3 regions of the Microbacterium cucumeris genome follow, and region 3 is predicted to be linked to each of the others. Evidence: predicted binding sites of a transcription regulator. Region 3 holds the regulator's gene; each other region holds the start of a gene.
What was found. Region 3 encodes HrcA, which represses chaperone genes, less so after heat shock. Its sites were predicted from a motif close to TTNGCACTCGNNNNNNNCGAGTGCNAA; they were not measured.

Region 1 (10,208 bases), on a different contig from region 3:
CGCGCAGCGCCTCGGCGCGCTCCCAGGCGTCGCCGAAGAACCCGATCGCCGCGCCGACGCGCAGGCGGCCCTGGTCGTCCTTCGTGGCCAGCGGGTACTTCTCGCTCTTGTCGAAGTCCTTGATGGTGATGAGACCGGCGAGCTTGCCCTCGCCGTCGATCAGCGGCAGCTTCTCGACGCGGTGCTTCGCGAACAGCGCGATGACCTCCCCCGCGGCGACGCCGACGGGCGCGGTGACCAGACCCTCGCTGGTCATGACGTCCTTGACGAACGTGGTCTGGCGCTCGAAGCCGGACACGAAGCGCATGTCGCGGTTGGTCACGATGCCGACGAGCTTGCCGTCGGGGTCGACGACCGGGAGACCGGAGATGCGGTACTTCGCGCACAGCGCGTCGACCTCTTCGACGGTCGCCTCGGGCGTCGTCGTGATCGGGTCGGTGATCATGCCCGACTCGCTGCGCTTGACGCGGTCGACGTGCGCGGCCTGGTCGGCGATGGAGAGGTTGCGGTGCAGGATTCCGATGCCGCCCTCGCGTGCCATGGCGATGGCCATGCGCGATTCCGTGACGGTGTCCATGGCGCTGGAGAGCAGCGGGGTGGCGACCGAGATGCGCCGGGTGATCCGCGAGGAGGTGTCCGCCTCGCTCGGGATGACGTCGGTGTGCCCCGGCAGGAGCAGCACGTCATCGTAGGTGAGTCCGACGAAGCCGAACGGATCGTGCTGGTCCATGGATGATCCTCCTGGGGGCGACGGGCGGCGAGGGTGTACCAATTCTAAGCGCCGCGGGGGTGGGAAAATTCCCGGAGCGCCCCCCCGGTGCCCGCGACGGACCGTGGCCATATCGTGCCTTGGCCGAAACAGAATCGACACACTACGCTCGTACCGTCGTACATCAGGGCCGATGAACAACTCCGTCTTGGTCTGTGTACTGGACAGGAGGTTCTGTGAGTCCGACGATCTCGGCGAAACGGAGCGGAATCCGATGGGCCATCGCCCTGATCGGTACGCTCCTCGCCTTCGCCTTCCTGGTGCTGCAGCCACCACCGCCCGCGGCGGCGGACGAGACCGACGACGGCCAGGAGGTCACCGACTTCTACCTCGCCGGTGTCATCACGTTCGACGACGAGCCCGTCGCGGACGTCACGATGTCCGTCGAGGGCGGCGGCTTCGAGGCCGAGACCGAGACGGATGCCGAGGGCCGGTGGCGCCTGTACGTGCCCGAGAGGGCGGTGTACACACTGACCGTCGATGAGGACACGCTGCCGGACGGCGTGATCGTGGATGCGTCGCAGCTGCCCGAGGGCATGCAGCCGGTGTCGGGGACGACGGCGTCGTTCGAGGTCGAGTTCGGACTCACCGGCACCAAGATCGTCAACCTCTTCCTCGGCGAGGGCGTGCGCGAGACCACGTCGTTCCTCGACCAGCTGCTGTCGCGGATCGTCGGCGGGCTGAACTTCGGCCTGCTGCTGGGACTTGCCGCGATGGGTGCCGCACTCATCTACGGCACGACCCGGCTGTCGAACTTCGCCCACGGCGAGATGGTGACGTGGGGCGCCGTGGTCGCGCTGATCGTCACGGCCTACTGGGACCTGCCGGTCTGGCTCGGCGTCATCGCCGCGATCGCCGCGGGCGGCCTGCTCGGCTGGGCGCTGGACGCCGGGCTGTGGCGGCCGCTGCGCCGTCGCGGGCTCGGCGTCGTGCAGCTCATGATCGTGAGCATCGGACTGTCGCTCGCACTGCGCTACGGCCTGCAGTACCTGATCGGCGGCGGCACGCAGCAGCTGCCGGGTGCGAGCCCCACGCCGATGAAGCTCGGGCCGATCTCGCTGTCGTACATCGACATCATCGGCATGACCATCAGCCTGGTCGTGATCCTGGGCGTCGCGTTCTTCCTCACGCGCACGCGCGTCGGCAAGGCCACCCGCGCGATCTCGGACAACCCGCAGCTGGCCGCGGCCTCCGGCATCGACGTCGACAAGGTGATCCGCATCGTGTGGATCCTCGCCGGCGTGCTCGCCGCGATCTCCGGCATCCTGTGGGCGTACTTCCGGCCCGGCGTGAAGTGGGACATGGGCATGCAGATGCTGCTGCTCATCTTCTGCGCGATCACGCTGGGCGGGCTCGGTTCCGCGATCGGCGCGCTCATCGGATCGATCATCGTCGGCCTCGCGGTCGAGGTGTCGACGCTGCTTGGTGTGCCGAGCGACCTCAAGTACGCCAGCGCCCTCGTCGCGCTGATCGTGATCCTGCTGGTACGGCCCCAGGGCCTGCTCGGCCGCAAGGAAAGGTTGGGCTGACGCATGGACTTCGGCAACATCTTCGGCAACACCGCCTCGTACCTGTTCAGCCCCACGACGATGGCCTACGCGCTGGCCGCGACCGGCCTCGCCGTGCACTTCGGCTACACGGGCCTGCTGAACTTCGGCATGGCGGCCTTCATGGCCATCGGCGGCTACGGCTACGCCATCGCGATCCTCAGCTTCGGCGCCCCGTGGTGGGCGGGCATGCTCGCCGGCCTCGCGGGCGGTGCGCTGTTCGCGCTCGTCCTCGGCATCCCGACCCTGCGCCTGCGCGCCGACTACCTCGCGATCGCGACCATCGCGGCCGCCGAGGTCGTCCGCCTGCTGTTCCTCACCGAGCTGTTCAAGGAGTGGACGAACTCGGCCGGCGGACTGTCCGGCTACCACCAGAGCTTCCGCGACATCAACCCGTTCCCGCCGGGCACCTACGGCTTCGGTCCGTGGACCTACAACGCGAACGACCTGTGGGTGCGCGTGTTCGGTCTCATCGTGCTCGCGCTCGCGGTACTCCTGGTGTGGGCCCTGATGCGCAGCCCGTGGGGCCGCGTCCTCAAGGGCATCCGCGAGGACGAGGACGCGGTGCGCTCGCTGGGCAAGAACGTCTTCGCGTACAAGATGCAGGCGCTCGTCGTCGGCGGTGTGCTCGGAGCGCTCGGCGGCATCGTGTTCGTGCTTCCCTCGGCCGTGGTGCCCGGGAGCTACTCGACGTCGCTGACGTTCTTCCTGTGGACCATCCTCCTGCTGGGCGGAGCGGCCACCGTGCTCGGGCCGACGCTGGGCGCCGTGCTGTTCTGGGTGGTGTTCGCATTCCTCGGCAGCCTCCTGCCCGCGATGGCCGACGCCGGACTGCTGCCCATGAGCGCCGCCCAGGCCGACATGGTCCGGTACATCCTGATCGGTGTCGTCCTGATGCTGATCGTGATCTTCCGGCCGCAGGGCATCCTCGGGAACAAGAGGGAGATGACCTTTGTCAAGTGAAGTGAATCCGTCGCAGCCGACGACGCCGAGCGCCCCGCGGCAGAAGACGACCGGCCTGGCCAAGGGCCCGGCGGCACCAGGGGTCGCGAAGGTCGACCCGATCCTCGTCGCGGACGGCGTGACCCGTCATTTCGGCGGCCTGACGGCCGTCGACGTGGACCACGTCGAGATCCCGCGCGGCGCGATCACCGCGCTCATCGGCCCCAATGGCGCGGGCAAGACCACGCTGTTCAACCTGCTGTGCGGGTTCGACAAGCCGAACGCGGGGACGTGGTCGTTCGACGGGAAGAACCTGTCGGGCGTCCCGTCGTTCAAGGTCGCCCAGCTCGGGCAGGTGCGCACGTTCCAGCTCACCAAGTCGCTGTCGCTGCTCACGGTGCTCGAGAACATGAAGCTCGGCGCCCCGCACCAGCGCGGCGAGGGGTTCTGGGCGAGTCTTTTCCCGTTCCTGTGGCGCGATCAGGAGGCAGAGATCGAGCAGCGGGCGCGCGAGCTGCTGGTGCGCTTCAAGCTGGACGCCAAGGAGAAGGACTTCGCGGCCTCGCTGTCCGGCGGACAGCGCAAGCTGCTCGAGATGGCGCGCGCGCTGATGAGCGAGCCGAGCTTCGTGATGCTCGACGAGCCGATGGCCGGGGTCAACCCGGCGCTCACGCAGTCACTGCTCGACCACATCCTGGGCCTGAAGGACCTCGGCATGACCGTGCTGTTCGTCGAGCACGACATGCACATGGTGCGCCATATCGCCGACTGGGTGATCGTCATGGCCGAGGGGCGCGTGGTCGCCGAGGGCCCGCCCGAGACGGTCATGGAGGACCCGGCTGTCGTGGACGCCTACCTGGGCGCGCACCAGGACGTCGACCTGGGCGCGGTGACCGGGCGCATCTCGGTGGTCTCGGATGCCGCGGCCACCCGCCTCCGCGAGCAGATCGAGACCGAGGCGGAGGCGGAGATCGAGGGCGGACCCGCGCCCGAGGACACGCAGGAGGAGAAGTCATGACCGAGGACACCCGCGGCGTCCCTTCGCCCGACTCGGGGCAGGCGACGCCGAGCGTCCACGCCGGAGAGGACGTCGTCGTCGAGCTGACGGATGTTCACGCCGGGTATCTCCCCGGAGTGAACATCCTCAACGGAGCGCATCTGACCGCGCGCCGAGGAGAGCTCATCGGCATCATCGGCCCGAACGGCGCGGGCAAATCGACGCTGCTGAAGTCGATCTTCGGCATGGTGCAGGTGCGTCAGGGCGACATCACCGTCAACGGCGAGAGCATCGTGGGCCTGAAGGCCGACAAGCTGGTGGCGCGCGGCGTCGCGTTCGTGCCGCAGACGAACAACGTCTTCCCCTCGCTCACGATCGAGGAGAACCTGCAGATGGGCCTGTACCAGAACCCGAAGGCGTTCGCGGAGCGGCTCGAATTCGTCACCGGCATCTTCGCGGAGCTCGGCAAGCGCCTCAAGCAGCGTGCGGGATCGCTGTCCGGCGGTGAGCGCCAGATGGTCGCGATGTCGCGGGCGCTGATGATGGATCCCTCGGTGCTGCTGCTGGACGAGCCGTCGGCGGGTCTCTCGCCGGTGCGTCAGGACGACGCGTTCATCCGCGTCTCGGACATCAACAAGGCCGGCGTCACGACGATCATGGTGGAGCAGAACGCCCGGCGCTGCCTGCAGATCTGCGACCGCGGGTACGTGCTCGATCAGGGACGCGACGCCTACGAGGGAACGGGGCGCGATCTGCTGAACGACCCCAAGGTCATCGGCCTGTACCTCGGCACCCTGGGCACCGACGCGGCGTAACCGACGCACGAAGAAGGGCTCCGGATGCCGAGCATCCGGAGCCCTTCCGTCGTCTCACTTGATGCGGGACTGGATGTTCTCCGCGTCGAACTCGTAGACGCCGATGGCCGCGCCCTTCGGATCGTTGTTCTCGTCGAACGTGATCTCACCGGAGTAGCCGTCGTAGTCCGGGGTCCCCCCGGCGTTGATGATCTCGGCGCAGTCGGCGAAGCTCGTGCACTTCTCGCCCTCGCCCTCGCCGCCGGAGACCAGGCGCATCGCGCCCGCGATGTCCTCGCCCTCCACCGACACGGCGTACAGCGCCGACAGGGCGATGAGCGTCGCGGCGTCGTAGGCCTCGGCCGAGTAGGTCAGAGCGTCGATCGGCTCGTTGCCGCCCGCCGTCCAGACCTCGTTGAGCTGGTCGATGAAGTCATCCGGCAGCTCGGCGCCCGCACGCGTGCCCTTGGAGCCCTCGAGGCTCACGGGCAGGTCCGGCCAGTCCTTCAGGTTGCCGTCGACGAGGTACAGCGCGCCGGTGTCGACGCCCGCGTTGCCCAGCAGCGGTGCGATGGTCGCGAACTGGTCGTAGGACACGACGGCCACGGCGTCCGGGTTCTCGGCCGCGATCGTCTGGACCTGCGCGTTGAACTGTCCGTCGCCCTGGTTGTACGAGGCCTCGGCGACGACCTCGCCGCCCGTGCCCTCGAACGTCGTCTTGATGGCCTCGAACAGTCCGGTGCCGTACGGGTCGTTCTGGTAGATGATGCCGAGGGTCTTGTGGCCGTCCTCGGCGATCTGGTTGGCGAGCACCTCGCCCTGCAGGTTGTCGCTCGGGGCGGTCCGGAAGTACAGCGGGTTGATGCCCGTGAAGTCCGGCGACGTGTTCGAGGGCGACACGGTGAGGATGCCGGCGCCGGCGTTGCCGTCAAGGATCAGCTTCGTGACGCTCGAGGAGGCGGCGCCCACCATGGCGTTGATCCCGGCGCTCTGGAGGTTGGTGATCGAGGTCTCGTACGCCTTGTTGTCCAGGTCGCCCTCGTCCTCGCTGACGAGCTCGACCTGGATGCCGGCATCCGCCTCGTTGATCTGGGAGACCGCGAGCTGGACGCCCGCCTCCATCGGCGCCCCCAGGAACGCCAGCGTTCCCGTCGCAGGAAGGAGCGAACCCAGAGTCAGCGACAGATCGACGTTCTCGGGACGCTCGTTCGTCGGCTCCGATGATTCGGGAGCGGGGGTGCCTGTGCTGCACCCCGCGATGACCAGCGCCGTCGCTCCCAGCAGTGCGATTCCTGCCAGCAGCTTGGGGCGCGAACCCTGCAAACCGTTCATATTGCTCCTTCGACAACAGCGGACGTGGCGGTACCACGTTCGGGTGCTCTAACACTAAGACCGGGCCGCGCGCCCGCGGGTATCGGTGCGCTAACGATCTTGTTTCGCGGAGATGACGGTGTTCCTGGCGGGTTCAGACCGGTTCGACGGGGGCGACGCGTCGGTGACGTCGGGCGGCGAGGAGCAGGTCGACGATGAACACGGCGACGGCCGCCCAGACCAGGATGAAGCCGATCCAGCGCTCGGTCGGCATGGGCTCCTGCAGCACGACCACGCCGATGAGGAACTGCATGATCGGCGTGATGAACTGGATCATCCCGATCACCGTCAGGTCGATGCGCCGGGCCCCGGCCGCGAACAGCAGCAGCGGGACTGCGGTGGCGACGCCGGCGAAGCCCAGCAGCACCGTGTGCCACACCCCGTTGTTCCCGATCGTGATGCCGGTCGTCGCGCCGACCGCGATCAGCTGGACGACCGCGATCGGGATGAGCCAGAACGATTCCAGCGTCAGACCGCTGAGGGCGTCCACGGACGGGCCGATCTTCTTCTTGATCAGCCCGTACACGCCGAATGAGAGCGTCAGGGTGAGCGCGATCCACGGCACCGTCCCGTACGCGACGATGATGACGATCACCGCGAGCGCCGCGATGCCCACGGCGACCCACTGCAGGCGGCGCATCCGCTCGTGCAGGACGAACACTCCCAGGAGCACGGTGGTGATCGGGTTGATGAAGTACCCCAGCGCCGTCTCGACGACCTTGTCGTCGAGGGTGCCGATCAGGAAGGCCTGCCAGTTGACGTAGATCAGCAGCCCCGCGAGGGCGGTGAGCCCGAGCAGTCGCGGCTGCCGCACGATCGCCCACAGCCGCTGCCAGCCGCGCATCACGGCGAGCAGGATCACGCAGAACACGAGCGAGAACAGCACGCGCCACGCCACGACCTCCCATGCCTGGGTGGGGGCGAGCAGGAGGAAGTACAGCGGGAGGACACCCCACAGCAGGTAGGCGCCGAGGGCGTAGGCGACCCCGGCGGTCTCGGTGCGGGGCGTTCTCTGCGTACTCACCGATCAACTCTATGACCGGCTCCGGATGCCGGATGCTCGCCGCCGGCGAGATCGGCAGGAATCGCGCGACGCGCGTCCGGGGATGCACGAAGGCCCGGATGCTGATGCATCCGGGCCTTCGAGGCTATGTGCGCTGCGATCAGCGGACGACGACCGCGAGGACGTCGCGCGCGGAGAGCACGAGGAACTCGTCGGCGCCGAACTTCACCTCGGTGCCGCCGTACTTGCTGTAGAGCACGCGGTCGCCGACGGCGACGTCGAGCGGGACGCGGTTGCCGTTGTCATCGATGCGGCCGGGGCCCACGGCCACGACCTCGCCCTCCTGGGGCTTCTCCTTGGCGGTGTCGGGGATGACCAGCCCACTCGCGGTGGTCTGCTCGGCCTCGACCTGCTTGATGACGATGCGGTCCTCGAGCGGCTTGATGGAAACCGACACGGTCTACCTCTTCTTTCTTGACGCTGACACGAAAGACTCGTTCGCACTCTCAACCCGAGAGTGCTAATGCCAGTGTAGGACGTCGGCTGGCACTCACGCAATGCGAGTGCCAGTCGGCGCGACACGGAGGTCGAACGCGCGGCGCGTAGGCTGAACCGGTGGAGATGACCGAGCTCACCGCCCTGCTCACCCCGGACGGGCTTCGCCTGCTGGACGAGGTCGGGCGGATCGATTCCACGACGGATGTCGCCCGCGTGGTCAGCCGGTTGCGGGCCGCGGGGCACTCCCCCGATCTCGTGTCGGCCGTGGTCGGCCAGGCCCGGCTTCGCACCAGGGCATCCGCGAAGTTCGGCCCTTTCGCCGATCGGATGCTGTTCACTCAGGCGGGACTCGAGCAGGCCACGCGGCTGCCCGTCGCGGCACGTCATGCCGGACGCATCCGAGAGGCGGGATTCACCCGTGTCGCGGACCTCGGCTGCGGCATCGGCGGCGATGCCCTGGCCTTCGCAGGCGCGGGGCTGCGCGTGAGCGCCGTGGACGCCGATCAGGTCACGGCGGCGATCGCCGCGTACAATCTCGCCGCGTTCGGGGAGGAAGCCTCGGTCGCGCACGGCACGGCCGAGGACGCCGCGCGCACGCTTCTCGCAGAAACGCACGGATCTCGCCGCGATTCCGCGGAGACGGACGGGTTCCGTGACGTTCTGCGAGATCCGCGCGCGGAGCGCACGGCGGTGTGGATGGATCCGGCCCGCCGCACCTCCGGTCACGGCGAGACCCGGCGCCTGACGGCATCCGGCTACTCGCCGCCGCTGGACTGGGCGTTCGACCTCGCCGCGCGCATGCCTGCCGGCATCAAGCTCGGCCCCGGCCACGACCGGGAGGCGCTGCCCGAGGACGCCGAGGCGCAGTGGGTCAGCGCCGACGGCAGCGTCGTCGAGCTCGTGCTGTGGAGCGGATCGCTCGCGCGCCCCGGCGTCCGCCGCGCGGCGCTGGTGATGCGCGGGGACTCCGTCCACGAGCTCACTGCGGGCGCGGATGCCGAGGACGCCGCTGTGCGCCCGCTCGGCGCCTTCCTGCACGAACCGGACGGGGCGGTGATCCGCGCGCGCCTCATCGGCGATGTGGCGCGGAGCCTGGATGCGGGGATGCTGGACGAGCGCATCGCCTACCTCACCGGGGATGCCGCCGTCACGAGCCCGTTCGTGCAGTCGTTCCGGGTGCGCGAGACGATGCCGGCCAACCCCAAGGCCATCAACGCCGCACTGAGGACGGCGGACATCGGATCGCTGGAGATCAAGAAGCGCGGCATGGACATCGATCCGGCCGCGTTCCGCAAGAAGCTCAGGCTGGACGGCGCTCAGAGCGCCACGCTCGTCCTCACACGCGTCGGGAACCGGCGGATGGCCGTGCTCGCCGATCGGGTGTGACCCGGGTCAGCCGTCGACGTCCCCGGTCGTGTCGTCGATCGTCACGTCCACGACCGCCGGCGTGCGCTCGATCGTGAGGACGGGGCCCCGCATCGACGACTCCGACACGTGGTACGCGGTCACGCCGCCGTCCGCCGCGCGGACCTCGAGGACGACCGGCGCGGCAGGATCGTCCGCGCAGGCCCGTTCGACGTCCTCGGCGACGACGATCGCGCACACCCCGACGCCGCTGTACTCCAGCCACACCGGTGTCGTGTCGTCGTAGCCGACGATTTGGAGGACTCCCCCGTCGACACCCGTCTCCCGCTCGATGCGCTCCAGGATCGCGAGCTCATCCTCGGTGTACTGCGAACGCCAGTCCCACATGTCCTGCGTCCAGACCTCCGCGATGACGGCGAGTTCGCCATCGACGGTGCGCGCGAGGCTGACGCTGAGCTGAGCTCCCGCCTCGTCCCCGTCGCCGGACAGGATCACGGAGGCGTACAGGCCACTGCTGCGGTCCTCGAACTCCGCACTCGTGGCGCAGCCGCCGTCGCGCCCGGCGTCGTGCGTGACGATGACGCACTGCTCGGCGCCCTCGCCTCTCGTGGCGTGCCAGATCGTCACGCCGTGCGCCTGACCGACTGCGGTGATCGAACCGGGATCGTAGTCGTCGCTCGCCTCCAGCTCGGCCTGCTCCGCGCCGACGGCGAGCGACAGCGCGATCGACCGCACGACCGTCTGACCGAACACGGCGAACCCGACCCCGAACCCGACGAGCAGCGCCAGGCCGATCGCGGCGTAGGGCACCCAGCGACGCCATCGCGGGCGGGCGGCCTGTTCCTCTGGGGCGTGCGCCTCGTGCTCTGCGGGCTTCGCACGGTCGACCTCCTCCCCGGTGCCACCGGCGGCGTGCGCCGTT
Region 2 (10,208 bases), 970 kb from region 3:
CTCGGGCTTGTCGGCGACGACGGCCTCGGTCGTGAGGAACAGACCGGCGATCGACGCGGCGTTCTGCAGAGCCGATCGGGTCACCTTGGCCGGGTCGATGATGCCAGCGCCGAACATCTCGACGTACTCGCCGCTGGCGGCGTTCAGGCCCTGCCCGGTCGGGAGCTCGGCGACCTTGGCCGCCACGACGCCCGGCTCGAGGCCGGCGTTGAGGGCGATCTGCTTCAGCGGAGCCGAGATCGCGACGCGGACGATGTTCGCGCCGGTCGCCTCGTCGCCCTCGAGCGTGAGAGCGTCGAGCGCCTTGGTGCCCGCCTGGATGAGCGCGACGCCACCGCCGGGGACGATGCCCTCCTCGACGGCCGCCTTCGCGTTGCGGACGGCGTCCTCGATGCGGTGCTTGCGCTCCTTGAGCTCGACCTCGGTGGCCGCGCCCGCCTTGATGACGGCGACGCCGCCGGCGAGCTTGGCGAGGCGCTCCTGCAGCTTCTCGCGGTCGTAGTCGCTGTCGGTGTTCTCGATCTCGCGACGGATCTGGGTCACGCGGCCCTCGATCTGGTCGTGGTCACCGGCACCCTCGACGATCGTGGTCTCGTCCTTGGTGATGATGACCTTGCGCGCACGGCCGAGCAGGTCGAGGGTGGTGTTCTCGAGCTTGAGACCGACCTCCTCGGTGATGACCTGTCCGCCCGTGAGGATCGCGATGTCCTGCAGCTGAGCCTTGCGGCGGTCGCCGAAGCCGGGAGCCTTGACGGCCGCCGACTTGAAGATGCCGCGGATCTTGTTCAGCACGAGAGTCGCGAGAGCCTCGCCCTCGACGTCCTCGGCGATGATGACGAGCTCCTTGCCGTCCTGGATCACCTTGTCGACGACGGGGAGAAGATCCTTGATGTTCGAGATCTTCGAGTTCGCGATGAGGATGTAGGGCTCCTCGAACACGGCCTCCTGGCGGTCGGCGTCCGTGACGAAGTAGGGGTTGATGTAGCCCTTGTCGAAGCGCATGCCCTCGGTGAGCTCGAGCTCGGTGCCGAAGGTCTGCGACTCCTCGACGGTGACGACGCCCTCCTTGCCGACCTTGTCGATCGCCTCGGCGATCAGCTCGCCGATCGAGGCGTCGGCGGCGGAGATGGACGCGGTCGCGGCGATCTCCTCCTTGGACTCGATCTCCTTGGCGCTGGAGAGCAGCTCCTCGGTGATGGCGGCGACGGCCTTCTCGATGCCCTTCTTGAGCGAGATCGGGTCGGCGCCGGCCGCGACGTTGCGCAGGCCCTCGCGGACCAGTGCCTGGGCGAGGACGGTCGCGGTGGTGGTTCCGTCACCGGCGACGTCATCGGTCTTCTTGGCGACCTCCTTGACGAGCTCCGCGCCGATCTTCTCGTACGGGTCGTCCAGCTCGATCTCCTTGGCGATCGACACACCGTCGTTCGTGATCGTGGGGGCGCCCCACTTCTTCTCGAGCACGACGTTGCGACCGCGCGGGCCGAGGGTCACCTTGACAGCGTCGGCGAGGATGTTCAGGCCGCGCTCGAGACCACGACGGGCCTCCTCATCGAAAGCGATGATCTTTGCCATGAGTTTTGTCGTCCCTCCTGGACGTATACGTTCGGTTTAGCACTCAGAGTGATCGAGTGCTAACGCCCATTCTGGCACTCGACCCCATCGAGTGCAAGCCGCGCCCGCGCAGGAGGAAACAGCCGGGGACGCTACTCCTCGGGCGTCTGTTCGGCGGACCCCGCTGCCGTGCGGTCGAGCCCGATCGCGACCGCCAGCTGCTTCTGCCCGGTGTCGTTCATGCCGGCGTAGGCGTCGCTCTGCTCGACGGCCGCTCCTCCGATGAGTCCGGCCAGTCCGATCGCCGCCTGCTCGTCGGCGTCCTCGACGTAGTACACGGTGGTCTCGGGGAAGTCGTCCGAGCTGCCGTCGACGGCGAAGACCAGATCCGCGGCGAAACCGGCGTTGACGAGATCATCCCGCATCTGCTCGTCCAGCCCGTCCTCGGGCGTGGCGTTCAGGATCATCACGGAGTACGACGTGTCCACGATCCCGGTCTCCTCCGGCATCGGCGTCACGGACTCCTGCGGAGCGGGGAAAAGGGTGATGCGCCCCATGATCATCAGCGACGCGAAGATGCCGACCACGAGAAGGACGAGCGCGGCCACGACGGCCCACAGCAGGACCATCCAGCCGTTGCTGCCGGGGTTCTCGGCGCGGTGCGCGCCGACGCGTCCGGACGTGCGGGGAACATCGTCGAAACGATCACGAACGGGCTTTGACACCCCTCGATGCTAGGGCATGCGTCTCGGCATCCCTGTCTCGGACGTTCAGGTTGCGGCGTGTGCGCCTTGTCAGCCGACGAAACCCTGCATCCGGGCGGTGCGCTGCGCGCCGCGCGCATCGCGGATCCGTCGCAGCCGCCGGATGAGGAGCGGGTCGTGCTGCAGCGCCTGTTCGGTGTCGATGAGCCGCCACAGCAGCTGGTAATAGCGCGCCGGGCTCATCCCCAGCTGGGTGCGGATCGCCTCTTCCTTCGACCCGCTGTGGCGCGGCCAGGAGACCTCCAGGGCGAGGATCGCGCGATCGCGGTCCGTCAGGTCTCCGAGCATGCTCGAAGCCTACGCCGCACGTCGCGGCATCCCCGGAAGCCACTCCCGGCGCGCTCCAGCTCGTGATCCCGCAAGCCGCCGGGGACGCGAGAGAACTCCCAGGCAGCGATCGCCCGAGCTGCCCGGAACGCGAGAGAATGGAGAGCGACTCAGGAGGTCTCATGTCCTACAGCGTGAACAAGTCCGATGCCGAGTGGCGTGCCGAGCTCGGCGACGACCAGTACGCCGTGCTCCGCCAGGCCGCGACCGAGCGGGCCTGGACCGGCGAGCTGCTCGACGAGAAGCGCGCCGGGCTCTACACCTGCGGCGCCTGCGGGGCGGAGCTGTTCCAGAGCGGAACGAAGTTCGACTCCGGGTGCGGCTGGCCCAGCTTCTACGAATCGATCCGCCCCGAGGCGGTCGAGCTCATCGAGGACACCAGCCTCGGAATGGTCCGCACCGAGGTGCGCTGCGCGAACTGCGGCTCGCACCTCGGGCACGTGTTCCCCGACGGATTCGGCACGCCGACGGGCGACCGTTACTGCATGAACTCGCTGGCGCTCACCTTCACCCCCGAGGAACCATCGGCGTGAGCGCCCTCGACGCCGTCCGTGCGCGTCAGTCCTGGTCGAAGGTCACCGAGGACGCGCCCAGCCGCGAGGAGCTCCTGCCGCTCGTGGCCGCGGCGGGCCGCGTCGCCGATCACTCCTCTCTGCGTCCGTGGCGGCTGATCGAGCTGCGCGGCGCCGACCGCGAGGTGCTCGGGAAGGCGATCGCGAAGGCGCAGGGCGACAAGCATCCCTCCTCGAAGCCGCTGCGCGCCTCGCTGCTGATCGCCGTCGTCGTCAGCCACCGCAAGAGCGACAAGGTGCCGGGCTGGGAACAGGAGGCCGTGGCCTCGGGCGTCGCGCACACGCTCAGCCTTCTGCTCGACGAGGCAGGATGGGGTGTCATCTGGCGCACCGGCCATTACACGCGGTCGAAGGCGGTCGCGAAGGCCCATGGTCTGAAGAAGAACGAGGAGCTGCTGGGCTGGCTGTACGTCGGCGGAAAGCCCGCGAAGAAGCCGGGGCGCCGCAAGCCCGTCGACGCCCGGGCGCTGCTCACCCGGATGCCGCACAAGAACTAGCGACTCCGCGACCCCAGGACGGGGTCAGCGTCGGCGCGGACGGATGAGCGCGACCAGCACGCCGGTCACCGCCACCGTCACCATCGCGATGATCTGCCAGATCGCGGGCGCCGAGTCCGCCGGCCAGATCGCATCGATGAGCACGGCCGTCACGAGCTGCCCGAGCACGGAGCCGAGGCCGAGCAGCAGCACCCCCGTCTGAGCCACGAGGAAGGCGCCGAGGAAGATGTAGACCACCCCGAGCGCGCCACCCAGATAGAGCCAGGGCTCCGCGGGCAGAGGCTCCGGAGGGCCCTGCACGAGGACGCTGATCCCGGCGGCGACGGCGAGGACGATCGTCCCCGCGATGAAGCTCGTCATGGTCGCGATCATGGGTGAGCCGACGCGCTGTGCGAGCCGCCCGTTCGTCGCCTGCTGCCACGCGATGCCGACTCCGGCGGCGAACGGCAGGATCAGCATCCACAGCGGCGCGTCCTCGAGCACGTCGCCGCCGAGGGAGATGCCGACGGCGACGAGCGCGAGCGCTCCCCCGGCGACGCGTCCCATCGTGACGGCCACGACTCCCGCCGGCCCGAAGCCGATCCGGTCGAGGATCAGCCCGTGCACCGTCTGCCCTGCGACGACGCCGACCGTGAACAGCGAGACCCCCAGCACGGCCGCCGTGAGACCCTGCGTGGTCACGGTGAGAGCGCCGCAGGCGCCGCCGAGCAGCATCCAGGGCGGGATGTCGCGGCTGCGGACATTGCGCCAGAGCCGCCGCATTCCGGAGCGACCGGACGGTAGCACCAGGACGATCACGGCGAGCAGGACCGTCCCGGAGAGGAACGAGACGAGGCCCGCGAGGATGCCGTCGTCGAGCCGGACGCCGAGCACGCCGTTGATCCGGGCCTGGACGGCCGTCATCGCCCCGATCGAGACGGCGCCGCCGACGGCCGCGAAGGCGGGCAGTCGACGGGTATCCGGCACTCCTGCCACGCTACCCGAACCCGACCGCGGCGGATGTCGGTGATCGGGGCTACCCTGGCGGCATGTGCGCGAGCTATGGACTCGATCCCCGATTCACCGACGCCGAGCTGCTGGCGGAGGCGGACGCCGACATCCTCGACGGCCTCCGCGAGTGGGCGGAGCGCAACGCCGGGGAGACGCTGCGTCCGACGGGGAAGAACCTGCGCAATCTCAACCCGGTCGTCGTTCCCCAGGACGGCGAAGCGGTGCTGGAACCCGCGTGGTGGGGCTTCCTCGTGAACGGCGAACCCGCGAAGTTCCCCTCGATCAACACCCGGTCCGAACGGCTGCAGGATCAGCCGGGCAAGGCTCGCTCCCGCGCGATCGTGCCGGCCACCGGCTGGTTCGAACTGCAGAAGCCCGACCGCGTGTGGCACGAGTTCGGCCTCGACGAGGGGGCGCTGTTCGGCATGGCCGCCGTGACGCAGCGCGGCCGCACAGCCGACGGCGCCTGGTTCACCTGCTACTCGATCGTGATGCGCCCCGCGCCCGATCATCTGGCCGGGATCCATGACCGGATGCCGGTGCTCATCCCGACCGACTACGCCCGCGAGTGGCTTCTGGGAGAGGGCGGGCGCGAGGTGATCGACGACGCGCTGGCGGCCGCGGCGTCCCTCGACGAGCGGGTCACAGCCACTCCACGGGAGAACGACAAGGGCTCGGCGGAGAAGCTGTTCTGATGGACGACGAAGCCCTGCTGCGCATCGCGACGGCGCGCGCCGATGAGCTCCCCGGCGCAGGCCTCGAGCATCCGTTCGGGCCGGAGTGGGACGTCTTCAAGGTGCGCGGCAAGGTGTTCATGCTGCAGACGCACTACGCGGGGCGTGCGATGGTGACGCTGAAGTCGCACCCCGAGGATGCCGCGGCGCTGTGCGAGACCTTCGCGGACATCACGCCCGGCTATCACATGAACAAGAAGCATTGGATCTCCGTGAGCCCGGGCCCCTCACTGGAACCCGGGCTGGTCACGGAACTGGTCACCGAGTCGTACCGGCTGGTTGTCGAGAAGCTGCCGCGGGCGCAGCGGCCGGTCGACCCGCACGTGTTCGGTGTGGGTTCACCTCACCAGGCGTAGGCCTCGGGTGCCTGGCCGCCGGGTCCGGGGAAGATCTCGTCCAGCTCGCGGAGGTCCTCCGCGGTGAGTTCGATGTCCAGCGCCTCGACGGCGGATTCCAGCTGGGCGACGGTGCGCGGCCCGATGATCGGCCCGGTGACGCCGGGCTGGTGCAGGAGCCAGGCGAGGCCGAGCGCGGCCGGCTTCCAGCCGTGCTCGCGGGCGAAGCGCTCGTAGGACTCAACGGCCTCCTTATGCTTGGCCCGGGTCTCCGCCGCGCGACCGGTGTTGGACCGGGCGTTCGCGTCGGAGGAGCCTCCGCTGAGCAGTCCTCCGCTGAGCGGCGACCAGGGCAGGATGCCGAGGCCGTAGTTCAGCGCCGCGGGGATGACCTCGAGTTCGATCGTTCGGTGCGCGAGGTTGTAGAGCGACTGCTCGCTCACCAGGCCCAGGAAGTGACGCTGCTTCGCGATCTCGTTCGCCTGGGCGATGTTCCACGCCGCGAAGTTGGAGCTGCCGGTGTAGACGACCTCTCCGCGGGAGACGAGGATCTCCATCGCCTGCCACATCTCCTCCCACGGGATGTGCCGGTCGATGTGGTGGAACTGGTAGAGGTCGATCCGGTCGGTCTGCAGGCGACGCAGCGAGCCGATCGCCTCGCGCCGCACCTGCCAGGCCGACGCGCCCCGCGCGTTGACGACGTCGCCGTCCTCGGTCGGAGCCACCATCGGGGAGTGCACCTTCGTCGCGAGCACGATGTCGTCGCGGACCCCGGGGCGGGCCGCGAACCAGCGTCCGACGATCTCCTCGGTGGCGCCGCGACCCGCCGCGCCGCCGTAGGCGTTCGCCGTGTCGAAGAAGTTCACCCCCAGCTCGAGGGCGCGGTCCATGATCGCGAAGGACTCCTCCTCCGAGGTGCGATCGCCGAAGTTCATGGTCCCGAGAACGATGCGCGAGACCTGCGTGCCGGTGCGTCCGAGATGCGTGTAGTCCATGGGGTTCATCCTGGCACGCGCATCAGCCGGCGTCGTCGGATCAGGAAGGCGTCGTCGGATCAGGAGAGCACGGAGCCGACTGCGGGACTCGAACCCGCGACCGCCTGTTTACAAGACAGGTGCTCTACCAGCTGAGCTAAGTCGGCGAGCGGCGCCACGGCACCGCATGACAGAGTCTATGGCACGGCGCTCCGCGCCCTGCCCGACGGGATGTCAGCCTCTCAGGCCGCCCGTCACTCGGCGGGGGTCTGCGTCGGAGTCGGGGTCTCGGCCGCCTCGTAGTAGGCGTCGCTCGCGACCGTGAGGACGAACTGCGAGAACTCGGCCGGATCCTCGAGGGAACCCACGTAGGCCTGGCCGTTGACGACCACCATGGGCGCCGCGCTCAGTGCGAGATCGTCTGAACCGGGCAACGGCCCCTCGAGGGCGCGAGCCGTGGCATCCTTCGCCCAGGAGACGAAGTCCTGGCCCTCGATGCAGGAGCGCACCGTCTTCGCGTCGTCGACGCCGACGGCGCCGGCGAGATCGGCGAGCTCCACGTCGGAGCGGCCGTCGCTGTCGACCTCGGGCTGCTCGACGAGCAGCTCGTGGTTGAACGCGTAGAACTGCGTCGGCGAGTACTCCGCCACGCAGGCCGCTGCGGCAGCAGCACGCAGCGAGTACTTGGTGCCGTTCGAGTTCGCCGTCAGGAGCGACACCGGGTGGTACGTGACCGTCGCCGCGCCCTCCGTGATCCAGCCCGTCAGCTGCAGCGCGTTGGCGCGCTCGAAGTCACCGGCGCCCGGCGACAGGTAGTCGACGTAGATGTGGATGTCGACCGTCCCAGGGGTCTCGGTCGGCTCCGGGGTCGGCGTCGCCGCTTCCCCGGCCTCGGTCGGCTCGGCCGTCGGCGTCGCGGGGATCTCGGATCCGGCGACGGTCGCGCCGGTGATCTCCTGCACGACGATGCCGTCATCGGCGAGCCCGGCGGGGTTGAGCGTCGGCTCGGAGACCGACGAGTTCACGGCCATCGTCACCGCGGTGCCGACGGCGCCGATCGCGACGACCGCGACCAGGCCGATGATGATCCGCCGCACGATGCGCGCGCGGGACTGCTTGGCGTTGACCTGCTGAGCCTTCTCCCGGACCGCCTCGCGGGAATTGCGGGTGGCGGGGACGTTCGGCGTTTCGTCGCTCGACATCGTTCCTCTTGAAAATCTGCGCGGGGACGGGTTCCCCGGATGGCCGCTGAAGAAGCAGCACTGACATCGATGTTAACGAGGCAGGCTGGGAAATACCCAGATGTGGGAACTCATGCCATACTGAACTCGGCCCAACGGTGGGCCACGGTGGGTGCTACCCGCCGCTTCCATCACTACGGATCGTCCGGCACGTACCTGCCGGTGAAGGAGAAATGCCATGGCATCTGTCACGTTCGATGACGCCACCCGCCTGTACCCCGGCGGAACCCGTCCCGCTGTCGACAAGCTCAACCTCGAAGTGGGAGACGGCGAGTTCCTCGTCCTGGTCGGCCCCTCCGGTTGCGGTAAGTCCACCTCGCTGCGCATGCTCGCCGGCCTCGAAGAGGTCAACGCCGGCCGCATCCTCATCGGCGACCGCGACGTCACCGACGTCCCGCCGAAGGACCGTGACATCGCGATGGTCTTCCAGAACTACGCCCTGTACCCGCACATGACCGTCGCCGAGAACATGGGCTTCGCGCTCAAGATCGCGGGCGTCGGCAAGGAGGAGCGCGCTGCTCGCGTTCTCGAGGCCGCCAAGCTCCTCGACCTCGAGCAGTACCTGACCCGCAAGCCGAAGGCCCTCTCGGGTGGTCAGCGTCAGCGTGTCGCCATGGGTCGCGCCATCGTCCGCCAGCCGCAGGTGTTCCTCATGGACGAGCCGCTGTCGAACCTCGACGCCAAGCTCCGCGTGCAGACCCGTACGCAGATCGCGTCGCTGCAGCGCCGCCTGGGCGTCACCACCGTCTACGTCACGCACGACCAGACCGAGGCCCTCACCATGGGTGACCGCATCGCGGTCCTCAAGGACGGCATCCTCCAGCAGGTCGGTTCGCCGCGCGACCTGTACGAGAAGCCGAACAACGTGTTCGTCGCCGGCTTCATCGGCTCCCCCGCCATGAACCTGTTCGCGGCGGACCTCGCCGAGGGCGGCGTCCAGTTCGGCTCCGAGGTCGTCCCGCTCGACCGTGACACGGTCGGCCGTGCCACGGGCAGCCAGGTCACGGTCGGCGTGCGCCCCGAGGACATCACCGTCGGCCCTGCCGACGGCAAGGGCCTCGCGGTGACGGTCGACCTCGTCGAGGAGCTCGGTGCTGACGGCTACCTGTACGGCCACACGGACATCAACGGCAAGCGCACCGACATCGTCGCGCGCGTCGACGGCCGCAGCCACCCGAACGCGGGCGAGACCGTCACGCTGGCCGCCAACCCCGGCCACGTGCACGCCTTCGACCTCGAGTCGGGCGATCGCCTGAACGACAAGCCGGTCGTCTCGGCGGCGTAAGTCCGCCTCACACGCGGCGCGGGCCGACCTTCGGGTCGCCCGCGCCGCGTCGTTTCCGGATCGATCTCGAGGAGCACCATGCAGGACGCCTTGCGCATCACCGCGAGCACCGTGGACCCGGGCCTGCTCGGCCTGCCGTGGTCCGTGCCGCTGGCGAAATGGCCGTCCGAGCACATCGTCTCCCTCCCCAAGGGGCTGTCGCGTCACCTGGTGCGCTTCGCGGATCTCTCCGGACGCGTCGTCGCCGTGAAGGAGACGACGGGTGAGATGGCCAGGCGCGAGTACGAGATGCTCGGCAGCCTCGCGCGGCTCGACGTCCCGTGCGTCTCGCGCGTCGCCGTCATCGACGGGCGGACCGACGCCGCGGGCGCGCCGCTTCCCGCCGTGCTCGTGACCTCGCACCTGCGCTTCTCGATGCCCTACCGAGCCCTGTTCACCCGCGTGCTCCGCCCCGACACGGCGACCCGTCTCGTCGACGCTCTGGCCCTGCTGCTCGTGCGGCTGCACAACGTCGGCTTCTACTGGGGCGACGTGTCGCTGTCGAACACGCTGTTCCGCCGGGATGCCGGGGCGTTCGCCGCCTACCTCGTGGACGCCGAGACGGGAGAGCTGCACGAGGAGGGCCTCACGGACGGACAGCGCGCCTACGACCTCGACCTCGCCCGGACGAACATCGCCGGGGAGATCATGGACCTCGCCGCGGGCGGGCGACTCGAGCACGGGGTGGATGCCGTGGCCATCGCCGACGGCATCGTGTCGTCCTATCGGTCCCTGTGGGCTGCGCTGACCGCCGAGGAGTCGTTCTCGGCCAACGAGACGTGGCGCATCACCGAGCGCGTCGAGCGGCTGAACGCGCTCGGATTCGACATCGACGAGATGTCGATGACGACCACGGCCGACGGCACGCTCGTCGAGATCCAGCCGAAGGTCGTGGACGC
Region 3 (10,208 bases):
GTCGACCCGCGTCGCCGCGACATCGACGGCCCTGCCCTCGAGCCAGACCCCCGCCCCGTCGCCGATCGTGATCGTCTCGCCGACGCGGACGCGTCGCACCACCGCGGCGTGCTTCGCCTCAGCGCCCGTGAGCGAGACGACGTCGCCCGCGACGGCGTCCGTCGCGGATTCGACGACGAAGTGCAGCGCCATCGGTCAGTGCCCGCGGAACCGGTCGCGCAGCTTCGAGAACAGTCCCTGTTGGAACTGCGCCAGTTGCGGAGCCGGTGCCTTGGCCTTCTTGGCGAAGTCCTCGATCAGACGACGCTGGGCGGAATCGAGCTTGGTCGGCGTCAGCACCTGAACGCCGACCCGGAGGTCGCCCCGCTGCGTGCCTCGCAGCGGGGTGATCCCGCGCCCCTTGATCGTCAGGACGTCCCCGGACTGCACACCAGGGCGGATCTCCAGCTCGACCGGACCGTCGAGGCCCTCGATGGTCGTCTCCGTGCCGAGAATCGCGTCGGTCATCGCGACCTCGAGCGTCGCCAGCAGGTCGTCGCCCTCCCGGCTGAACGTGGGATGGGTGGCGACGGTGACCTCGACGTACAGGTCGCCGTTCGGACCGCCCGCGCGGCCGACCTCGCCCGAGCCGGGAAGCTGCAGCCGCAACCCCGTCTCGACACCGGCCGGGATGTCGAGCGACACGGTGCGACGCGAGCGTACACGGCCCTGACCCGCGCACGTCGCGCACGGGTAGGGGATCGTCGTGCCGTATCCCTCGCACGTGCCGCACGGCTGCGAGGTGACGACGTTGCCGAGCAGGCTGCGCACCTGCCGCTGCACGTGCCCGGTTCCGCCGCAGATGTCGCAGGTGACGGGAGACGTGCCCTCCTGGCAGCACGACCCCTGGCACGTCTCGCACAGCACCGCGGTGTCGACCTCGATGTCCCGGTGGACGCCGAAGACGACGTCGCCGAGATCGAGCGTGACGCGCACGAGCGCGTCCTGTCCGCGCTCGCGGCGCGACCGCGGGCGGGCGCCGCGCCCGCCGCCCGCGGCGCCGAAGAACGTCTCGAAGATGTCGCCGAAGCCGCCGAACCCGCCGCCGAAACCGCCGTTCTCGTCGCCGCCCATGTCATAGCGTCGACGCGAATCCTCGTCGCTGAGCACGTCATAGGCGTGCGTCACGAGCTTGAAGCGCTCAGCCGCGTCCTCACCAGGATTCACATCCGGGTGCAGCTGACGCGCCAGGCGCCGATAGGCCTTCTTGATCTCATCCTGGGACGCGTCTCGCGCCACCCCGAGGACCTCGTAGTGGTCCGCCACAGTCACCTCTCGTCTTCGTCCAGCAGCCGGGACAGGTAGCGGGCCACCGCCCGCGCCGCCGCCAGATTGCTCGGGTAGTCCATCCGGGTGGGGCCCATCACGCCGACCCGCGCCATGCCGCCCGGGGCGGCGTAGTTGCTCGCGACGATCGACGCCTCACCCAGCCCGAACGGCTCGTTCTCGGTGCCGATGCTGGCCGCCAGGCCCTGCTCGTCGGTCACCATCTCACTCATCAGCCGCAGCAGCGTCACCTGCTCCTCGATGGCCTCGAGAAGCGGATGGATGCTGCCGCGGAAGTCCTGCTCCCGCCGCGCCAGGGTCGCGGCTCCGGCCATGACGAGCTTCTCCTGACGGAACTCGTCCAGCTCCTCCGCGATGGCGCCCGCCAGAACGCGCTGCGCGACGTCCGAGCGCCCGGATCTGCCGGGTTCCGCGAGGGCTCCGACGAGCTCCCGCGCTTCGCTCACGGCGCGCCCCGTGATCGTCGCGGACAGCCGCGCGCGCAGCACCGCGACGTCGGCCTCGTCGAGATCCACCGGCAGCACCGCGATCCGCTGCGACACGCCTCCCGCGTCCGTGACGAGCACGACGAGCAGCCGGTTGGGTGCGAGGGCCACGAGCTCGAGATGCGTGAGGTGGGCGCGTGCGAAGGAGGGATACTGCGCGAGGGCGACCTGGCCGGTGAGCTGCGTGAGCACGCGGACCGTGCGTGCCATGAGGTCGTCGAGGTCGGCAGGGTCGGCGAGGAAGGTCTCGATCGCGCTGCGCTGCGCGGTCGAGAGCGGACGCAGCTGCGCCAGGTGATTGACGAAGACCCGGTAGCCCTTGTCCGTGGGCACGCGACCGGACGAGGTGTGCGGAGCCGTGATGAGCTCCTCGTCCTCTAGCAGCGCCATGTCGTTGCGGATCGTCGCGGCGGAGACCCCGAACGAGTAGCGGTCCACGATCGACTTGCTGCCGACGGGCTCGTGGGTCGCGACGTAGTCCTGCACGATGGCTCGCAGGACCTGGAGTCCGCGCTCGGTGACCATGTCCGCTCTCCCTCCCGCTGGCACTCGATGCTTCCGAGTGCCAATTCTACCCGCCGACGGGCTCCGCGCGTCCACGGCGCGCGTGAGGCGCCCCCGTACGATGAGGGAGCATGGGCCAGGAACCGCGCGTCTCGATCTCCACCGGCGTCCTGCAGGGCACGACCGCGGACGGCATCCGGCGCTTCCTCGGCATCCCCTACGCGGCACCGCCGTTCGGGGAGAACCGGTTCCGCGAGCCGCAGCCGCCGGCTCCGTGGGACGGTGTGCGCGACGCGACGGCGTTCGGTCCGACGGCGCCCCAGCTCCCCTATCCGGGCGCGATCGGCGAGCTCCTCGGTTCGGTCCGCATCCCCGGCGAGGACATCCTCACCGTCAACGTGTGGGCGCCGGAGGGCGCCGACGGCGCGCCCGTCGTGCTGTGGATCCACGGCGGCGCCCTGGAGCGCGGGACCGCCGCCCTGCCGGCTTACGACGGCACGTCCTTCGCGCGGGCCGGGATCGTCTTCGCGTCCATCGGCTACCGCCTGGGGTCCGAGGGGTTCTCGGTACTGGACGGCGCCCCGCGCAATCTCGGCCTTCGCGACGCGGCCGCAGGGCTGGAATGGGTGCACCGCGAGATCCCCGCGTTCGGCGGCGACCCGCACCGGATCACCGTGATGGGCGAATCCGCGGGAGGCGGCCTCACCGCCGCCCTGCTCGCGAGAGACGACTCCCGCGCGCTGATCGCCCGCGCCATCATCCAGTCCGGTCCTCTCCAGGCGCAGCCGGAGGCGAAGGCCGCCCGCGTCACGACGCAGCTCGCGAAGCGCCTGGACGTGCCCGCTGAACGCAGCGCGTTCGCCGCACTCCCTCCGGACGAGCTGCTTCAGGCGCGGAGGGCCCAGGCCACCGGAAGCTCGCCCCTGGGCGGAGCTCCGGGATTTCAGCTCGCGATCGACCCGGATTCCCTTCCGCGATCGCCGCACGAGGCGCTGCGCTCCCTCACGACGCCGCTGCTGATCGGCACCAACACCGACGAGTACCGGCTCTGGTTCCCGCCCGAAGCGCTGGCGGGGATCAGCCGCGCGAAACTGTTCGCCGCGCGCCTCGCGCTGCGCATCCCCGGTCGCGCGGAGCGCGCGTACCGCGCGGCCTGGCCCGGTGCCGGCACGGGCGAGATCTTCGGCCAGCTCGCCACCGACGTCATGCTGCGCGCCCCGGCCACACGGGTCGCAGCGGACAAGCCCTCTCCGACCTTCGTCTACGAGTTCGCGTGGCAGAGCCCGGTCCGCGACCTGCGCGCCGCGCACGCGCTCGAGCTCGGCTTCGTGTTCGACACGCTGGCGGATGCCGAGTCGCAGCGCCTCGCGGGACCGGATGCTCCGCAGCTGCTCGCCGAGAGGATGAACGCCGACTGGGTGCGGTTCATCTCCACCGGGGACCCCGGATGGCCCGCCTTCGAGGCGCGGCGCATCACGCGGGTGTACGACGAGCAGGTGGAGGATCTGCCGCAGCGCCGGACGAGGGGATTGGATCTGCTCCCCTGACGATCGGCCCCCGGCGGCGCTCAGTCGGTCAGTGCGCGCACCACGGCATCCGCCAGCAATCGACCCTGCAGGGTCAGCTGCACGCGGCCCCGGATCGCCGCGGCCGGCTCCACGAGCCCGTCGGCGATGAGCTCGGCGACACGCGTGCGATTCGCTTCGGGCAGGTCGTCCACCGGGATGCCTTCACGGATGCGGCTGAGCAGCAGCACGCGCTCCAGCATCCGCGACGACTCGTCCGGACGCTCCGTGCCCGCCGCCGGCGACTCCGCGGCGGCGAGCCGCTGCGCATACGCCGCCGGATGCTTGACGTTCCACCACCGCAGGCCCGCGATGTGACTGTGCGCCCCTGGACCGAAGCCCCACCAGTCCGTTCCGCGCCAGTAGGCCAGGTTGTGCCGCGACCGCTGGTCCGCCGTGCGCGACCAGTTGCTCACCTCGTACCAGTCGAAGCCGGCACCGGCGAGGCGGGTGTCCGCGAGCTCGTACATGTCCGCCTGAAGATCGTCCGACGGCGCGGGGACCTCGCCTCGACGGATCTGCCTCGCCAGCTTCGTGCCGTCCTCGATGATGAGCGCGTAGGCGGAGACGTGGTCGGGATCCAGCGCCAGCGCCGCGTCCAGAGACGCCTCCCAGTCGGTCAGCGACTCCCCCGGCGCGCCGTAGATGAGATCGACGCTGACCGCGAGCCCGGCGTCGCGAGCGGCCGAGACCGCCGTGCGCACGTTGTCCGGATCATGCGTGCGGTCAAGGGCTGCCAACACATGCGGCACGGCGGACTGCATGCCGATGGACAGCCGCGTGACGCCTGCCGAGGCGAGCGTGCGCGCCACCTCCGGAGTGACCGTGTCGGGATTCGCCTCGACCGTCACCTCGGCGCCGTCCCGCAGGCCGAAGGCCTCAGTGGCGGCGCCGAGCATGCGCGCCAGATCGCCGGCCGGAAGCAGCGTCGGCGTCCCGCCGCCGAAGAACACGGTGTCCATCGGACGCAGCGCTCCGGCATCCGAGAGCACGCGGCGGGCGAGGTCGATCTCGCCGATCAGCGTCGCCGCGTAGTCCTCCTGCTTCGCACCCCGCAGCTCCCCGGACGTGTAGGTGTTGAAGTCACAGTAGCCGCAGCGCACCCGGCAGAACGGGATGTGCAGGTACGCCGAGAACGGGACGGACGGATCGATCGGCAGGTCCGCGGGCAGGCGCCCGTCCACCGGGGCGGGATCCCCGATCGGAAGCGGTCCGGCCATCAGAGCGGCGTCGCGTACAGCGGCGAGATCGCGCGCAGGTAGCGGGCGAACAGCTCGCGACGGCGCCGCTTGACCAGCGCGGGCAGCGTCCGGTACAGGACGGCGTTCGGGGCGTCGAACGCCCGCACCGTGAACCACACCTCGTCGTTGTCCTCGCGCCACTCGATGTCGAACGACTCCTCGCCGCTGACGACCGAGCCGCCGACCGTCCCGAGCACGAAGCCGATCCGACGCGCCTCTTCGGTGACGGAGATGACGCGCAGTTCGGCATCCGCGCGCATGCCCCCGACGCGACCGCGCAGATGAAGGGTCATGCCCGCCCCCGCGTACGGCAGCCCCTCGGAGTCGAAGCGCTGCTCGACCTCGCGCTTGCTGGGCGCGATCGCGTTGCCCTCGGCATCGAAGCTGACCCCGGCATACGACGGACCCGACGCGGGGCGCACATCCTCGACCGAGAGACCTGCGGCGCGCTGAGCAGTCCAGGAGAGCAGGGAGTCGCCCGCTGTGCGGAAACGCTCCGCCCCGCTGCCGATGCGCCAGGCGTCCTCCGCCGGAATGCTGCGCTCCGGCGGATACTGCATGAGGTCGGGCGCATGCGTCGCCCCCACGGCCGCATAGTCCACCGTGTCGTCTCGGAAGGTACCGCGCCGCATGGGGTCCAGCCTACCCATCCTGCCTGAGAGGGCCCTGGCGACCCACGCAGTCGCGGACGATCCGGATGTACCGGCGGTGCGTCGCGAGCTGCAGCATCCGCAGGACGGGCGACACGATCCACCAGAGCGCTGTCGCAGGGCGGGACAGCGATCGGGCGACGAAGAGGCCGTCCTCTCCGAGGCGGAACGACTCCTCGCCGTGCAGCGGGTGCCCCGGTCTCGTCTCATAGCCGAATCCGGTCGGATCCGCCCAGACGATGCGGATCGGCTCGACGAAGCGGACGCCGAGGATCCGCTTCGCGAGGGTACCCTCTACCCCCGGCTCCGGCGCGCCGGAAGGCGTCTCGAAGCCCGCGCGGCGTTTGAACTCCCACCCGCCGATGAGGTCGAGGACTCTCGCTCGCGCCGAGACCGGAACGCGCACGGAGCGCTCCTCGACGCGGTACCCGGACGGCGCAGCAGGAACGGATTCCCGGGTGATGCCTCGCGAGTACGGCGGGTGCGGCATCCGCTACTTCTTGTCCTTGCCCTCGACGTCCCCGCTCAGGGCGGCGATGAACGCCTCCTGCGGGACCTCGACGCGGCCGACCATCTTCATGCGCTTCTTGCCCTCCTTCTGCTTCTCGAGCAGCTTGCGCTTGCGCGTGATGTCACCGCCGTAGCACTTGGCGAGCACGTCCTTGCGGATCGCGCGGATGGTCTCGCGCGCGATGATGCGCGCCCCGATCGCGGCCTGGATCGGCACCTCGAACTGCTGACGCGGGATGAGCTTGCGCAGCCGCTCGGCCATCATCGTGCCGTAGGCGTACGCCTTGTCGCGGTGCACGATCGAGCTGAACGCGTCGACCTTCTCGCCCTGCAGGAGGATGTCGACCTTCACGAGGTCCGCCTCCTGCTGGCCAGACGGCTCGTAGTCCAGCGAGGCATAGCCCTGCGTCTTCGACTTCAGCTGGTCGAAGAAGTCGAAGACGATCTCACCGAGCGGCATGTTGTAGCGCAGCTCGACGCGCTCCTCGGAGAAGTACTCCATCCCGAGCAGTGACCCACGGCGGGACTGGCAGAGCTCCATCACGGTGCCCACGTAGTCCTTCGGCAGCAGGATCGCGGCCTTCACCATCGGCTCCGAGACCGAGCCGATGCGCCCGTCCGGGTATTCGCTCGGGTTGGTCACGATGACGGTCTCGCCGGTGTCGCTGGTGAGCACCTCGTAGATGACGCTGGGCGCAGTCGTGATCAGGTCGAGGCCGAACTCCCGCGAGAGCCGCTCGGTGATGATCTCCAGGTGCAGCAGCCCGAGGAATCCGCAGCGGAAGCCGAAGCCGAGGGCGACGGAGGTCTCCGGCTCGTACTGCAGCGAGGCATCCGACAGCTTCAGTTTGTCCAGCGCCTCGCGCAGCTCCGCGTAGTCGCTGCCGTCGATCGGATAGATGCCCGAGAACACCATGGGCTTCGGGTCCGTGTAGCCGGCGAGCGGTTCGGACGCCGGCTTGCGCGCCGTCGTGACGGTGTCGCCGACCTTGGACTGGCGGACGTCCTTCACCCCGGTGATGAGATAGCCCACCTCGCCGACCCCGAGCCCCTTGGACGGGATCGGCTCGGGGCTGGAGACGCCGATCTCCAGCAGCTCGTGATGCGCGCCCGTCGACATCATCTGGATGCGCTCTCGCGGGCTCAGCTTGCCGTCGACCATCCGGACGTACGTGACGACGCCGCGGTAGGCGTCGTAGACCGAGTCGAAGATCATGGCCCTGGCGGGGGCCTCGGCATCGCCGACCGGGGCGGGGATCTCCTGCACGAGCCGGTCGAGCAGGTCCTCGACGCCTGCACCCGTCTTGCCGGAGACACGCAGCACGTCGTCCGGGTCTCCGCCGATCAGTGAGGCGAGCTCCTTCGCGTACTTGTCGGGGTCGGCGGCGGGAAGGTCGATCTTGTTCAGGACCGGGATGATGTGGAGGTCGTTCTCCAGCGCCAGGTACAGATTGGCGAGCGTCTGCGCCTCGATGCCCTGCGCGGCGTCGACGAGCAGGATCGCCCCCTCGCAGGCGGCCAGCGACCGGGACACCTCATAGGTGAAGTCCACGTGGCCGGGGGTGTCGATCATGTTCAGCGCGAAGGTCTCCGACCCCAGCTGCCACGGCATCCGCACGGCCTGGCTCTTGATCGTGATGCCGCGCTCGCGCTCGATGTCCATGCGGTCCAGGTACTGGGCGCGCATGTCGCGCTCGGCGACGACTCCGGTGATCTGGAGCATCCGGTCGGCGAGCGTCGACTTGCCGTGATCGATGTGGGCGATGATGCAGAAGTTCCGGATCTGCGCGGGCGGCGTCGCGGCAGGCGAGAGCGGAGTGAGAGCGCGTGGTGACATGTCTCGACGATTCTACGGTCAGGAGCCCCTAATCCCCGATTCCCCGAAACCAGTGATAGTCTCGCGAAGTTGCCCTGTTCGTCTCAGTGACACTGAGTCCCACGGGCGATACGACTCCGTAACAGACCTCGTGGCGGTGTTGCATCGCGCAAGACTGCGGATGGTGCTTGAATATCATCCCGACCCAGCGTTGCGTCGGAAGATCCCGCGCGCGGCTGTAATAGAGAAAGACTCGACACCTTGATCAAGTATCTCCTGCGCCGAATCCTGGGCTGGCTGCTCATGATCGTGGTCGCGACCAACCTGACCTATTTCCTGGCCTGGGCGTACCTCGATCCGCGAAGCAACTACGTCGGGCGGCGTCCACCGGCGACGGAGGAGCAGATCTACAACTCGCTCTATCCGCGCAACCTCAGCGACGAGATGCCGCTGTACGAGCGCTGGTGGAACTGGTTCTCGGGCATCATCTTCCGCTGGGACTGGGGCGAGAGCCCGGTCGGGCAGTCCGTCAACGGTCAGCTGTCCTACCGCGTCTGGGTCAGCGGGCAGCTCGTGCTCGGCGCGATCCTCATCATGACGATCCTGGGCATCGCCCTCGGCGTCTACACCGCGTCCCGCCAGTACAAGCTCGCCGACCGAATCGGACAGGCGACCTCGATCATCACCCTGAACATCCCCGTCGTCGTCGCGGCGCTCGCTCTCGTGCTGCTGGCGATCAGCTTCAACCGCTGGGTCGGCACGACGGTGTTCTACGTCACCGGCTCCTCATCATCGGGGGTGACCGGGTTCTTCCCGGTGATCATAGACAGCTTGCAACATATGATCCTGCCGGTCGCGGCGCTCGTGATCACCGGCTACGCCTCGATCCACTTCCTGCAGCGCTCCCTCCTGCTCGACAACATCAAGGCCGACTACGTCCGCACCGCGCGCGCCAAGGGCCTCACGAAGGCGCAGGCCGTCCGCAAGCACGCGCTGCGCACCTCGCTGATCCCCGTGACCACGCAGGTCGCGTTCATGATCCCCGCGGCCTTCACCGGCGCGATCCTGACGGAGTCGATCTTCGCGTGGAAGGGCATGGGGCAGTACTTCATGCAGACGCTGTCCACCAACGACATCCACGGCACCGTGGCGATCGCCGCCTTCGGAGCCCTGATGACGGCCATCGGCGCCATGCTCGCCGACATCGCCGTCGTGATCCTCGATCCTCGAGTGCGGGTGAGCTGACATGACCACGGAGATCATCAACGACACGGTCGAAGAGACGACCATCCGCCGGACGCCGCGCAAGCGGATGTCCAAGATGGAGCTCTACACCAAGCGGTTCCTGCGCAACAAGCCCGCCGTCGGTGGCATCATCGTGTTCGCCGTCCTGGTGGTGTTCGCGATCGTCGGCCCCCTCATCGCGCAGTGGGACCACATCGAGAGCGACTTCCTCAACATCACCACCCCGCCGTCCTCCGAGCACTGGTTCGGCACGAACGGCGCGGGCAACGACACGTTCGCCCAGGTCGCGGTCGGCCTGCAGCGCTCGCTCATGATCGCGCTCACGGTGTCGATCGGGACGGTCGTGCTGTCCGCGGTCGTCGGCGCGGCGGCGGCGTACTTCGGTGGTTTCGTCGAGCGGGCCACCCTGCTGGTCATCCACTTCCTCATGGTGGTGCCGACGTTCCTCCTGCTGGCGATGATCTCCAACAGCGCCGGCGGCGACTGGCGGGTCATCTCGGTCATCATGATCCTCACGGGCTGGTTCTTCCCGGCCCGCGTGATCTGGACGCTGTCGCTCTCCCTGCGCGAGCGGGAGTACATCCACGCCGCGCGGTACGCCGGCATCGGCGGAATGAAGATCGTGCTGCGGCACATGCTGCCCAACATCGGCTCGCTGCTCGTGGTGAACTTCACCCTCGGCCTCGTGACCGCGGTCATGACCGAGACCGGCCTGTCGTTCCTCGGCTTCGGCGTGAAGGCGCCGGACGTGTCGCTGGGATCGCTGATCGGCTCCGGCGCGGGCACGATCACGAGCGCCCCCTGGCTGTTCTACTTCCCCGCCGCGGCCCTGACGCTGCTGACCGTCTCGATGGCGCTCATCGCCG

Region 1: the regulator HrcA is predicted to act here: its motif matches at 7,967-7,993, upstream of groES (co-chaperone GroES).
Region 2: the regulator HrcA is predicted to act here: its motif matches at 1,609-1,635, upstream of groL (chaperonin GroEL).

What each region holds. Positions count from the first base shown of each region.
Region 1 is NZ_JBYRIZ020000002.1:178,530-188,737, reverse strand. Features, by position in the region: gene guaB (IMP dehydrogenase) at 1-730, opposite strand, end outside; gene AC3RXZ_RS07530 (branched-chain amino acid ABC transporter permease) at 946-2,298, shown strand; gene AC3RXZ_RS07525 (branched-chain amino acid ABC transporter permease) at 2,302-3,279, shown strand; gene AC3RXZ_RS07520 (ABC transporter ATP-binding protein) at 3,269-4,276, shown strand; gene AC3RXZ_RS07515 (ABC transporter ATP-binding protein) at 4,273-5,070, shown strand; gene AC3RXZ_RS07510 (ABC transporter substrate-binding protein) at 5,125-6,381, opposite strand; gene rarD (EamA family transporter RarD) at 6,515-7,444, opposite strand; gene groES (co-chaperone GroES) at 7,584-7,880, opposite strand; gene AC3RXZ_RS07495 (class I SAM-dependent methyltransferase) at 8,039-9,307, shown strand; gene AC3RXZ_RS07490 (hypothetical protein) at 9,314-10,208, opposite strand, start outside.
Region 2 is NZ_JBYRIZ020000001.1:1,222,817-1,233,024, forward strand. Features, by position in the region: gene groL (chaperonin GroEL) at 1-1,572, opposite strand, end outside; gene AC3RXZ_RS06035 (LytR C-terminal domain-containing protein) at 1,704-2,276, opposite strand; gene AC3RXZ_RS06040 (DUF3263 domain-containing protein) at 2,346-2,603, opposite strand; gene msrB (peptide-methionine (R)-S-oxide reductase MsrB) at 2,765-3,175, shown strand; gene AC3RXZ_RS06050 (nitroreductase family protein) at 3,172-3,711, shown strand; gene AC3RXZ_RS06055 (DMT family transporter) at 3,736-4,677, opposite strand; gene AC3RXZ_RS06060 (SOS response-associated peptidase family protein) at 4,740-5,396, shown strand; gene AC3RXZ_RS06065 (MmcQ/YjbR family DNA-binding protein) at 5,396-5,791, shown strand; gene AC3RXZ_RS06070 (aldo/keto reductase) at 5,779-6,765, opposite strand; tRNA gene AC3RXZ_RS06075 (tRNA-Thr) at 6,839-6,911, opposite strand; gene AC3RXZ_RS06080 (DsbA family protein) at 6,999-7,946, opposite strand; gene AC3RXZ_RS06085 (ABC transporter ATP-binding protein) at 8,164-9,270, shown strand; gene AC3RXZ_RS06090 (DUF4032 domain-containing protein) at 9,349-10,208, shown strand, end outside.
Region 3 is NZ_JBYRIZ020000001.1:250,243-260,450, reverse strand. Features, by position in the region: gene AC3RXZ_RS01295 (16S rRNA (uracil(1498)-N(3))-methyltransferase) at 1-192, opposite strand, end outside; gene dnaJ (molecular chaperone DnaJ) at 196-1,305, opposite strand; gene hrcA (heat-inducible transcriptional repressor HrcA) at 1,308-2,336, opposite strand; gene AC3RXZ_RS01280 (carboxylesterase/lipase family protein) at 2,447-3,862, shown strand; gene hemW (radical SAM family heme chaperone HemW) at 3,883-5,100, opposite strand; gene AC3RXZ_RS01270 (DUF1990 domain-containing protein) at 5,100-5,753, opposite strand; gene AC3RXZ_RS01265 (DUF1990 family protein) at 5,764-6,261, opposite strand; gene lepA (translation elongation factor 4) at 6,265-8,118, opposite strand; gene AC3RXZ_RS01255 (ABC transporter permease) at 8,359-9,342, shown strand; gene AC3RXZ_RS01250 (ABC transporter permease) at 9,344-10,208, shown strand, end outside.